DNA from 2 places in the Streptomyces sp. NPDC096012 genome. Region 1 is predicted to be linked to the other one. Evidence: riboswitches for the same ligand, from Rfam matches in the RefSeq annotation. Region 1 holds a riboswitch; the other holds the start of a gene.

The links. Region 1 has a riboswitch for cobalamin ahead of nicT (Nickel transporter NicT). Riboswitches for the same ligand answer to the same signal wherever they lie in the genome.
Region 2: it holds a riboswitch for cobalamin, as region 1 does, so the genes downstream of both, ABVB68_RS29110 (cobalamin biosynthesis protein) here and nicT (Nickel transporter NicT) in region 1, are expected to answer to the same signal.

The regions. Positions count from the first base shown of each region.
Region 1 is NZ_JBEOTD010000012.1:88,798-93,605, reverse strand. Features, by position in the region: gene ABVB68_RS14885 (class I SAM-dependent methyltransferase) at 1-401, opposite strand, end outside; partial or broken gene ABVB68_RS14880 (IS256 family transposase) at 437-596, opposite strand; gene ABVB68_RS14875 (ArsR/SmtB family transcription factor) at 725-1,081, opposite strand; cobalamin riboswitch at 1,557-1,747, shown strand; gene nicT (Nickel transporter NicT) at 1,775-2,932, shown strand; gene ABVB68_RS14865 (glycosyltransferase family 2 protein) at 3,171-4,064, shown strand; gene ABVB68_RS14860 (AfsR/SARP family transcriptional regulator) at 4,500-4,808, shown strand, end outside.
Region 2 is NZ_JBEOTD010000038.1:44,152-48,959, reverse strand. Features, by position in the region: gene ABVB68_RS29135 (class II aldolase/adducin family protein) at 1-129, opposite strand, end outside; gene ABVB68_RS29130 (hypothetical protein) at 777-917, opposite strand; gene ABVB68_RS29125 (lysozyme) at 912-1,595, shown strand; gene ABVB68_RS29120 (inorganic phosphate transporter) at 1,750-3,003, shown strand; gene ABVB68_RS29115 (hypothetical protein) at 3,034-3,261, shown strand; cobalamin riboswitch at 3,439-3,579, shown strand; gene ABVB68_RS29110 (cobalamin biosynthesis protein) at 3,678-4,622, shown strand; gene ABVB68_RS29105 (cobyric acid synthase) at 4,619-4,808, shown strand, end outside.

The DNA of each region.
Region 1 (4,808 bases):
TAGAGGACTCCGCCGGGCTTGAGGATGCGGTTCAGCTCGGCGATCAACCGGTGCTGGGCTTCATCGCCGGGAATGCAGGTCAGCACGGCGAAGAGCAGGACTGCGTCGAAGCCTGCGTCTGGGCAGGGCGAGGCCGGTGGTGCATCGAGGGCGGCGAAACGCATGGTGGGGTGCAGGCTGCGCGCCCGACTGATCATGGCCGGTGAGGCGTCGACGCCCGTGAGGTCGCCGAAGCCGCGCTGTTCGAGCTCCTTCATGATGCGGCCGTAGCCGCATCCGTAGTCGAGGATCGCGGCGTGCCTGCTGATCCCGTCGAGCCAGGGCAGATGGAGTGGGTGGGTGAAGGTCTTGGTGGCCGCGGCGGCATCCCAGTAGGGAACCTGGCTGTCGAGGTCGGACATGGCAGATGCCTCTCTGGGTGCTTGGCTGAAGCCGGTCATGCTGCCAGGGCGGCGGGGCGTTCGACGAGCTGGCCGCGCTCGAAGTGGGCTCCGGCACGGACGAGCGACGAGGTGCGGGGCGTTCACGGCCCGCCACCGCTGCTGGGCGGACCCGACGCGCTTGAAGACCATGGCCAGGGCGGCGGTGCGGGAGCCGGCGGAACTGCTCCAGCGCGGGCACGAAGTCGCCGGAGGACAGTCCGTGCAGGTAGAGGGCTTCAGCCTCCAGCGCGGCGGCCGGCATTGTAGACGTCGCGGGCCGCCGGCTGGCCGCGGCCTTGCCGTCAGCCGGGTGGGCCGCAGTGGCTCAGCAGGGCGCGGACCGGTCCGTCGACGAGCCGGTAGCGCACGACGCGGCCGTGTTTCTGGCCCTCCACGATGCCCGCGGTGCGCAGCAGGCGCAGCGCCTGGGAGACGGCCGTGTCCCGCATGCCCGTGGCGAGGGCGAGGTCGGTGACCGCGATGGGGCCGGCCGCGTGCAGCGCGAGCAGGAGTGACAGGCGTCCGGGGTCGGAGAGCAGCGAGAAGCGGTGCGCCCAGGCCCGTACCCGCTCCGGCTCGCCGACGGCGGCGATGGCGTCACAGACCCGATGTCCGTCGATGGTGCGCTGCCCGGCACGTTCCGCGGGGACCAGATGCATGGCCGCATCTTCGCAGGATCCCGCCTCCGTGGCTGCACGGCGGCCCACATCCGCCGACTGCCGTCCTCCTCCGCCGCCGTGTGCTCAGTCGTCCTGTCCCTCCGCTGTCCGCCACCGTGTGCTCGGTCGCCGTGTCCGTCCTCCGCCGTCACCGTGTGCTCAGTCGTCCTGTCCGTCCGCCGGCCGTCACCGTGTGCTCGGTGGCCGTCACCGTGTGCTCGGTGGCCACGACCGCCCGTCTGCCGTCCCAGTCATCCGTCTGCCGTCCCGGCCGTCCGTCCGCCGTCCCCGCTCTGCCCTCCCCGCCATCCGTCTGCCGTCCCGGCCGTCCGCCTGCCGTCCCCGCTCTGCCCTCCCCGCCATCCGTCTGCGGTCCCGCTCTGTCGTCCCGCTCTGTCGTCCCGGTCTGCCGTCCCATCTGTCGAGTCGTCATATCTGCTCAGCTGTGCAGCCTTGCAGCTGTCACCGTCGCCTCCTAGGGTGATCAGGCCGTGGTGTTCGGGAAGACCGGTGACGGCCCCTCAGGGGCCCAGGCCGGAGCGGCCCTCGCCACTGTGATCGGGAAGTTCCCGCCCCCTACGGACGCCACTGGCCACACAGCCGGGAAGGCAGGGGCGGGCGCGTCGACCCGTCAGCCAGGAGACCGGCCACGGCATCACGAAGCTGATCCACGAGGTGCTGGAGCGTGACCGTATGACCGTGTCCGAAGGCGTGCCCGAAGGTGTGTCCGGAGGTGTGTCGGGAGGTGTCCCCGACGGCGGGCCGGGAGCCGGCGCCGCGGTGTCCTTCCGCTGGCGCCGTGAGGACACCGTCCGCACCGCCGGGCTCCTCGCCGTGATCGTCGCCCTGCACGTGGCCGCGTTCGGCATCCTGTTCCTGCTGGTGATACCGCAGCACTACGAGGTCGGCACCAAGGCGTTCGGCGTCGGCCTGGGTGTCACGGCGTACACGCTCGGCATGCGGCACGCCTTCGACGCGGACCACATCGCGGCGATCGACAACACCACCCGCAAGCTGATGGCCGACGGCAAGCGGCCGGTGTCGGTGGGCTTCTGGTTCGCGCTGGGGCACTCCAGCGTGGTGGTCGTCATGGCCGCGCTGGTCGCCGGCGGCGCCAAGCTGGCCGGCACCCTGATGAACGACGGATCCCGCACCCACCAGGTCCTCGGCACCGTCGGCACCACCGTCTCCGGCGGCTTCCTGTACCTCATCGCCGCCCTCAACCTCGCCGCGCTCTTCGGCATCGTGCGCGTCTTCAGGGCGATGCGCGCCGGCCGCTACGACGAGGCGGAGCTGGAGGCCCACCTCGACTCGCGCGGCTTCATGAACCGTCTGCTGGGCCGGCTCACCAGGTCCATCCGGCGCCCGGGGCAGATGTTCCCGCTGGGCTTCCTCTTCGGCATCGGCTTCGACACCACGACGGAGGTCCTGCTGCTCGCCCTGGCCGGCAACGGTGCCGCCGCCGGACTCCCGTGGTACGCCGTGCTGTGCCTGCCGCTGCTGTTCGCGGCCGGCATGAGCCTGTTCGACACCCTCGACGGCACGTTCATGAACTTCGCCTACCAGTGGGCCTTCTCCAACCCGGTGCGGAAGGTGTTCTACAACCTCACCATCACCGGCCTGTCCATCGCCGTGGCCTTCTTCGTCGGCACGATCGAACTGGTCGGCGTCCTGCACGACAAACTCGGTCTGCACGACGGCGTCACGGACTGGATCGCGGCCCTGGACCTGGACAACGTCGGCTACGTCATCGTCGGTCTGTTCGTGGTCGTCTGGGCCGTCGCCATCGCCTACTGGCGTCTCGGCAGGGTCGAGGAACGGTGGACGGCCCGCGCCGCCGACGGGAGCTGAAGGGTGCCGCCGGCCGGGCGCCACGGCCGGCACACCGGCCGTGGCCGACCTGTGTGGCACGCCGCTCCCGGCGGTTCCCGAGCCTGAGGGCCCTCGGCCATGCACAAAAGCGGAGCAAAGGTGCGGCAAAGTGAACCGGAGTCCGATGAACTCGGCGGGCTGAGGCAACATCTTGGTGAACGGCAGGCACCGCGCGGTCGAGGCGTGGTGCCGCCGCCGGCCGGACGGGGTGAGGGACGTGGTGGAGCCGAGGATCGCCGTCGCCGTGGTGACCATGGGCAACCGGCCCGCCGAGGTCGACGCCCTGCTGGAGTCCGTGGCCAAGCAGGACCTCGCCCCGGCCCGCATCGTGATCGTCGGCAACGGCTGCCGGCTGCCCGAGTTCGCGCGCCGGCTGTCCCTGCCCGGCGAGGTCACCACCGTCGACGTGGCGGAGAACCTCGGCTGCCCGGGTGGCCGTAACGTCGCCCTGTCCCGGCTGCGGGAGTTCGGGGACGTCGACGTCGTGGTGGAACTGGACGACGACGGGCTGCTCGTCGACGCCGACGTCCTGCGGCGGGTACGGGACCTGTACGCCGCCGAGCCCCGCCTCGGCATCGTCGGCTTCCGCATCGCCGACGAGCACGGCGAGACGCAGCAGCGGCACGTGCCCCGGCTGGGGAAGCCGGATCCGATGCGCGGGGGGTACGTCACCGGGTTCCTCGGCGGCGGGCACGCCCTGTGCATGGCGATGCTGGCCGAGACCGGGGACTGGCCCGCCGAGTTCTTCTTCGCGCACGAGGAGACCGACCTGGCCTGGCGGGCCGCCGACGCCGGCTGGGCCATCCGCTACGTCCCCGAGCTGCTGCTCCGGCATCCCAAGACCTCACCGGCCCGGCACGCCGTCTACTACCGGGTCAACGCCCGCAACCGCGTCTGGCTCGTGCGGCGCCGGCTGCCCCTGCCGCTTGTCCCGCTGCACCTGGGGGTGTGGACGCTGCTCACGCTGGCCCGTACCCGCTCGGCGGCCGGGCTGAGGGCGTGGTTCGGCGGGTTCCTGGAGGGGGTGCGCGAGCCGGCCGGCGAACGGCGGCCGATGCGCTGGCGCACGGTGTGGCGGCTCACCCGGCTGGGACGTCCGCCGGTGATCTGAGCGGTGCGGTGCGCGGGGCCGTCACGGCTCTGCGGCCGGACAGGAGGAACGGGACGGAGCCCCGGTCGTTCACCTCCGCCGACCGGGGCCCCTCTGTGTCCCCGGATCCAGCCTGCGGCGACACTCCCCCGAGTTACGCGACTTACGCGCGCGCCGTCGGACCGGATCCGATGAAATGATCACATCAGGACTCGCCAACGGATCGCTAACATGTGGCCAACGGTTCGTCGGCGGGTAGGAGGCCGGATGGCCGGAAGTCGCCCGGTGGCACCGGAACAGGCCGTGGGACAGGCGGTTTCGCAGCCCGAGCGGTCGACGGAAGGTGGCGGGAAACCGCTGCGACAGGGCGGGATCCCGCCAAAGAGCGACGGGCACGGGCCCGGCGTCCAAGCACGGCCGGTGACGGCCGCACAGGGAAGGCAGTGAGGCGGCGAGATGCGGCGGTACGAGCTGCGGTTCGGACTGCTGGGACCGCCGGTCCTCTACGACCGACCGCCGTACGGTATCTCGGACAACACCGTCCACGTCCCCGACGACCACCCCGACGACGGCGTCCGTTCCATCGGCAGCCCCAAGGTGCGCGCCCTGCTCGCCGCACTGCTGCTGGAACCCGGCCGCGTCGTGTCGGTCGAGTCGCTGAAGGACGCCCTGTGGGGCGGGATGCCGCCCGTCTCCGCCCAGGCCTCCCTGCACAACCACGTCACCCGGCTGCGCCGCCTGCTGGACGACCCCGACCGGCTCAGG
Region 2 (4,808 bases), on a different contig from region 1:
CGCCTCCCCGTCCGCCGCGGCGGGGCCGGCCGCCGGCTCCCCCGGTCCACCGGCCCCCGCGCCGGGCCCCGCTTCCCGGCGCCCGCCGTCCGGTGCTTCCCCTGACGTTTCCCGTCGCTGCTCAGCCATGCGCCGATCCTCCCAGCCACGAGCCGACGGCGGGACGGGCCTGCCCTCCGAACGTGCGCGCGACGGGCCTGACCTCTGGATGCGCACGTCGGGCCTGCCCTCCGGATGAGCGCGGGGCGGTCCCGCCGTACCGGGCCACGCGGCACGGGCCCGCCGAACGAGGCCGCGCGCGAGGAGTGGGCCTGCCCTCCGGGTACGCGCGGCACGGGCCTGCCCTCCGGATACGCGCGGCACGGGCCTGCCCTCCGGATACGCGCGGCACGGGCCTGCCCTCCGGATACGCGCGGCACGGGCCTGCCGTACAAGACCGCGCCGGGAGTGGGCCTGCCCCCCGGGGACGGCGGGAGTGGGCCTGCCGTCCGGGGACGGGAGGGGGCCTGGTTTCCCCGCGGGGGACGGCCCTGAGGGTCTCTGCCCCGAACGGGCGAATATCTCCTCAAAACATTATGAATCGCCGCGAACCCCCGCGGATGAGCGTCGATCCGGGGCGCACCGGGCCTTCAATGATCTTTTGCCCGTCCGGTGATCCTCCGCCCGCCACCTCGGGGAGACGATGCATGGTCCATGAACGCACTTTCGTCCGTCACCGCGCCGGTGTCCTCGTGGCAGCCACGGCGGCACTGGCCCTGACCGGCACCGCCGCCGCGTCACCGAACCCCCGGGAAGCCGGCGCTCGACAGGCACACTCCATGCGGACCGCCGACCTCGCGCAGACGGACCTCACGCAAGCGGGCCCCGCTCAGGAGGACTCCCCGCAAGCGGGCTCGGCCCGGGCGGACTCCCTGCAGTCGGGCTCCACGCAGACGCGTGTTCCGACTCTGTCATCGAAGCTGCCCCGCGGGCACGACGTGTCGTCCCATCAGGGGCGGGTCGACTGGCCGGCCGCCCGGGCGAAGGGCGCGCGGTTCGTCTACGTGAAGGCGACCGAGTCCACCGGCTACCGCAATCCCCGCTTCTCACAGCAGTACGACGGGGCCCGTGACGCCGGCCTGATCCGGGGGGCGTACCACTTCGCGCGGCCGGACAAGTCCTCCGGCGCCCGGCAGGCGGAGTACTTCGTGCGGCACGGCGGCGACTGGCGGGCGGACGGCTGGACGCTGCCGCCCGCGCTGGACATGGAGTACAACCCGTACGACAAGAAGCACAAGTGCTACAGGCTGAGCCGGAAGCAGATGGTCCGCTGGATCCGTTCGTTCAGCGACGAGATCAAGCACGAGACCGGACGGCGCCCGGTGATCTACACGACGACCCAGTGGTGGAAGCTCTGCACCGGCAACAGCCGCGCCTTCTCCTCCTCCCACGCCCTGTGGATCGCCCGGCACGGCGCCTCGGCCGCGGGGAAGCTGCCGGGCGGCTGGCGGTACTGGACGTTCTGGCAGTACGCCAGCAAGGGCAGACTGCCGGGTGACCAAAATCTCTTCAACGGGTCGGCGGCCCGGCTGCAGGCCCTCGCGCGAGCCCGGTGACCAAGGCGCGCCTGGGCCGCCGAGAACAGGATCACGGCGGACGGAACCGCAAGTCGTCATCACGGACACCACCAGTCCTGCCCCAGTTCATCTTCCGTTCACCCAGGTTGCCTACGTTCGAGCAGCCAACGACCTCGAACGATTGCCTGGGTAAATGGAAAGCTTCTCGCTGATCCTCGCGATTGTGGTGATAACCGCACTTGCGTTCGATTTCACGAACGGTTTCCACGACACAGCGAACGCGATGGCCACCACCATCTCCACAGGCGCCCTGAAGCCCAAGATCGCAGTGGCCATGTCCGCCGCCCTCAACCTGGTGGGCGCCTTCCTCTCGGTGGAGGTCGCCAACACGATCTCCAAGGGTCTCGTCGACGAGACCGGCATCCGTCCCGAGGTCATCTTCGCCGCCCTGGTCGGCGCGATCCTCTGGAACCTGGTGACCTGGCTGGTGGGCCTCCCCTCCAGCTCCTCCCACGCCCTGATGGGCGGTCTGATCGGCGCCACCGTCGCCTCCGCGGGCCTCGGTGCCGTGCACGGTGACGCCCTGGTCACCAAGGTGCTGCTGCCGGCGGTCGCCGCGCCGATCGTGGCGGGCGTCGCGGCCATGCTGGCCACCCGCTTCTCCTACGGCATCGGCGGCAAGGCCGAGGGCGAGGCCACCCGCAAGGGCTACCGCGCCGGCCAGATCGCCTCCGCGGGCCTGGTCTCCCTCGCCCACGGCACCAACGACGCCCAGAAGACGATGGGCATCATCACGCTCGCGCTGATCGCGGGCGGCTCCATCGCCCCCGGCTCGAACCCTCCCACCTGGGTCATCCTCTCCGCGGGCCTGGCGATCGCGCTCGGCACCTACATCGGCGGCTGGCGCATCATCCGCACCATGGGCAAGGGCCTGACCGACCTGGAGCCGCGCCAGGGCTTCGCGGCCCAGACCAGTGCCGCGACCGCCATCCTGGCCTCCTCCCACCTCGGCTTCTCCCTGTCCACCACCCACGTCGTCTCCGGCTCGGTGATGGGCGCCGGTCTGGGCCGCAAGGGCGGTGTGGTCCGCTGGTCCACCGCCACCCGCATGGCCGTCGCCTGGGTCCTGACCCTTCCGGCCGCCGCGCTGGTCGGCGCGGGCGCCGAGTCCGTCACGAACCTGGGTGACTGGGGCACCGCCGCCGTCGCCGTCTTCCTGGTCGCCGCGAGCGCCACCATCTGGAAGATCTCCCGTCGCGAGGTCGTCGACCACACCAACGTCGCCCCCGGGGCCGAGGAGCCGGCCGGCGTGGTGACGGCCGCCATCGCCGCCGTGATCCCGCCCCCGGCGGGTGTGCTGGCCGAGGATCCCGCCCTCGCCTTCCCGCAGCAGACCGCCGATCCCAAGCCCGCCGCCCCGGCGACCCCGCCGGCCGCCAGGGTCTGACCCCGAGCACCCGGTACTGAAGGAAGAATCATGAAGATCGACTGGGCGGCTCTCGGCTCCGTCTTCGGCACCAGCCTCGTGTTCACGGTGGGTCTGGTCGCCCTGTTCACCCTCGGCATCAACGGCCTGACGCGGCGCGAGAAGGCCGCGGCCCAGGGCGGCTCGGCCACTGCGGCCGTCACCGGCGCCTACGTCTGCTTCGCGGCCTGCGCGGCGGCGGTGGCGTACGGCATCTACCTGATCGTGGCCAAGGCCTGACCGTCGCGTACCGGCCCGGCCGGACCACCGCGGCAGGACCACCGTGGCCGGCGCACGGCCGAACGCACCGAGGCTCCCCTCCAGTTGTGGCGGAGGGGAGCCTTTCGGCATGCTCGGGCGCCCCGCGGTGTGGGGATGGGCACACTCTCCCCGCGCAGGTCAAAGGCAGGTTGACGGCCCTTCCGGACACGTGGTGGACTGCCCGGGCCATGTACGGCGGCAAGAGAGGAAGCCGGTGCGAATCCGGCGCGGTCCCGCCACTGTCACCGGGGAAGAACCCCGGGAGCCAGGAACTCTCACCGCCGGATCTCGTCGAACCAGGGCGCGGACACCCTGAGTGAGGACCCATATCGCCATGCTCGGCTGCCGAAGGACCAGTACCAGGCCCGCTCCTGTGCCCACGGCCGGCTGAGCCGATGGGTGCCGATCGCTGCTACGCGTACGGCGCCGCCGCCGGCCTTCTCGGTGACCTGCTCCTCGGCGATCCGCGCCGCGGGCACCCGGTCGCCGTGTTCGGGCGCGCGGCCACGGCCGTGGAAGGCGCGTTGTGGCACGACCACCGCGGCTGGGGCGCGCTGCACACCGCCGTGTGCGCCGGTGGCGCCGTCGCTCTCGGGGCCGTGGCGGCACGCGCCGTTCGCCCCTCCCCCGTCGCGTCCGTCGCGCTGACCGCCGCCGCCACCTGGGCCGTCGTCGGCGGTACCTCGCTCGCCCGGGAGGCCGACCTGATCGGGCGTGCCCTGCGGGCCGGCGACGTCGAGGCGGCCCGGGCGCGGCTGCCCCATCTGTGCGGCCGGGACCCGCAGGCGCTGGACGCCGACGGGATCGCCCGGGCCGTGGTCGAGTCGGTCGCCGAGAACACCTCGGACGCCGTCGTGGGCGCGCTGGTGTGGGGTGCCGTGGGCGGCGTGCCGGGCCTGCTCGGCTTCCGGGCGGTCAACACCCTCGACGCCATGGTGGGCCACAAGTCGGCCCGCCTGCGGCGCTTCGGCTGGGCGTCCGCCCGGCTGGACGACCTCGCCGGCTGGCCGGGGGCCCGGCTGACCGCCGTGCTCACCGCGGCGGCCGGGCCCGATCCCCGCGGCGCCCTGCGCGCCTGGAAGGCCGACGCGCACCGGCACCCGAGCCCCAACGCCGGGCCCGTGGAGGCCTCGTTCGCGGGTGCCCTCGGGGTGCGCCTGGGCGGGACGCTGTCCTACGGCGGCCGGATCGAGCACCGCCCCGTGCTCAACGGACGGACCGGGCGCGCCGTGCGGGTCACCGACATCGACCGGGCGGTACGGCTGTCCCGCCGCGTCGGCCTGCTCGCGCTCGGCGCCACGGTCGCCGCGCGCCGACTCGTGAAGGGACGTGGGAAGTGAGCGGGGGTCTCCTCGTCGCCGGCACCACCTCCGACGCCGGCAAGAGCGTCGTGACGGCCGGCATCTGCCGCTGGCTGGTGCGCCGGGGCGTGAAGGTGGCGCCGTTCAAGGCGCAGAACATGTCGCTCAACTCGTTCGTCACGCGGGAGGGCGCGGAGATCGGGCGGGCGCAGGCCATGCAGGCCC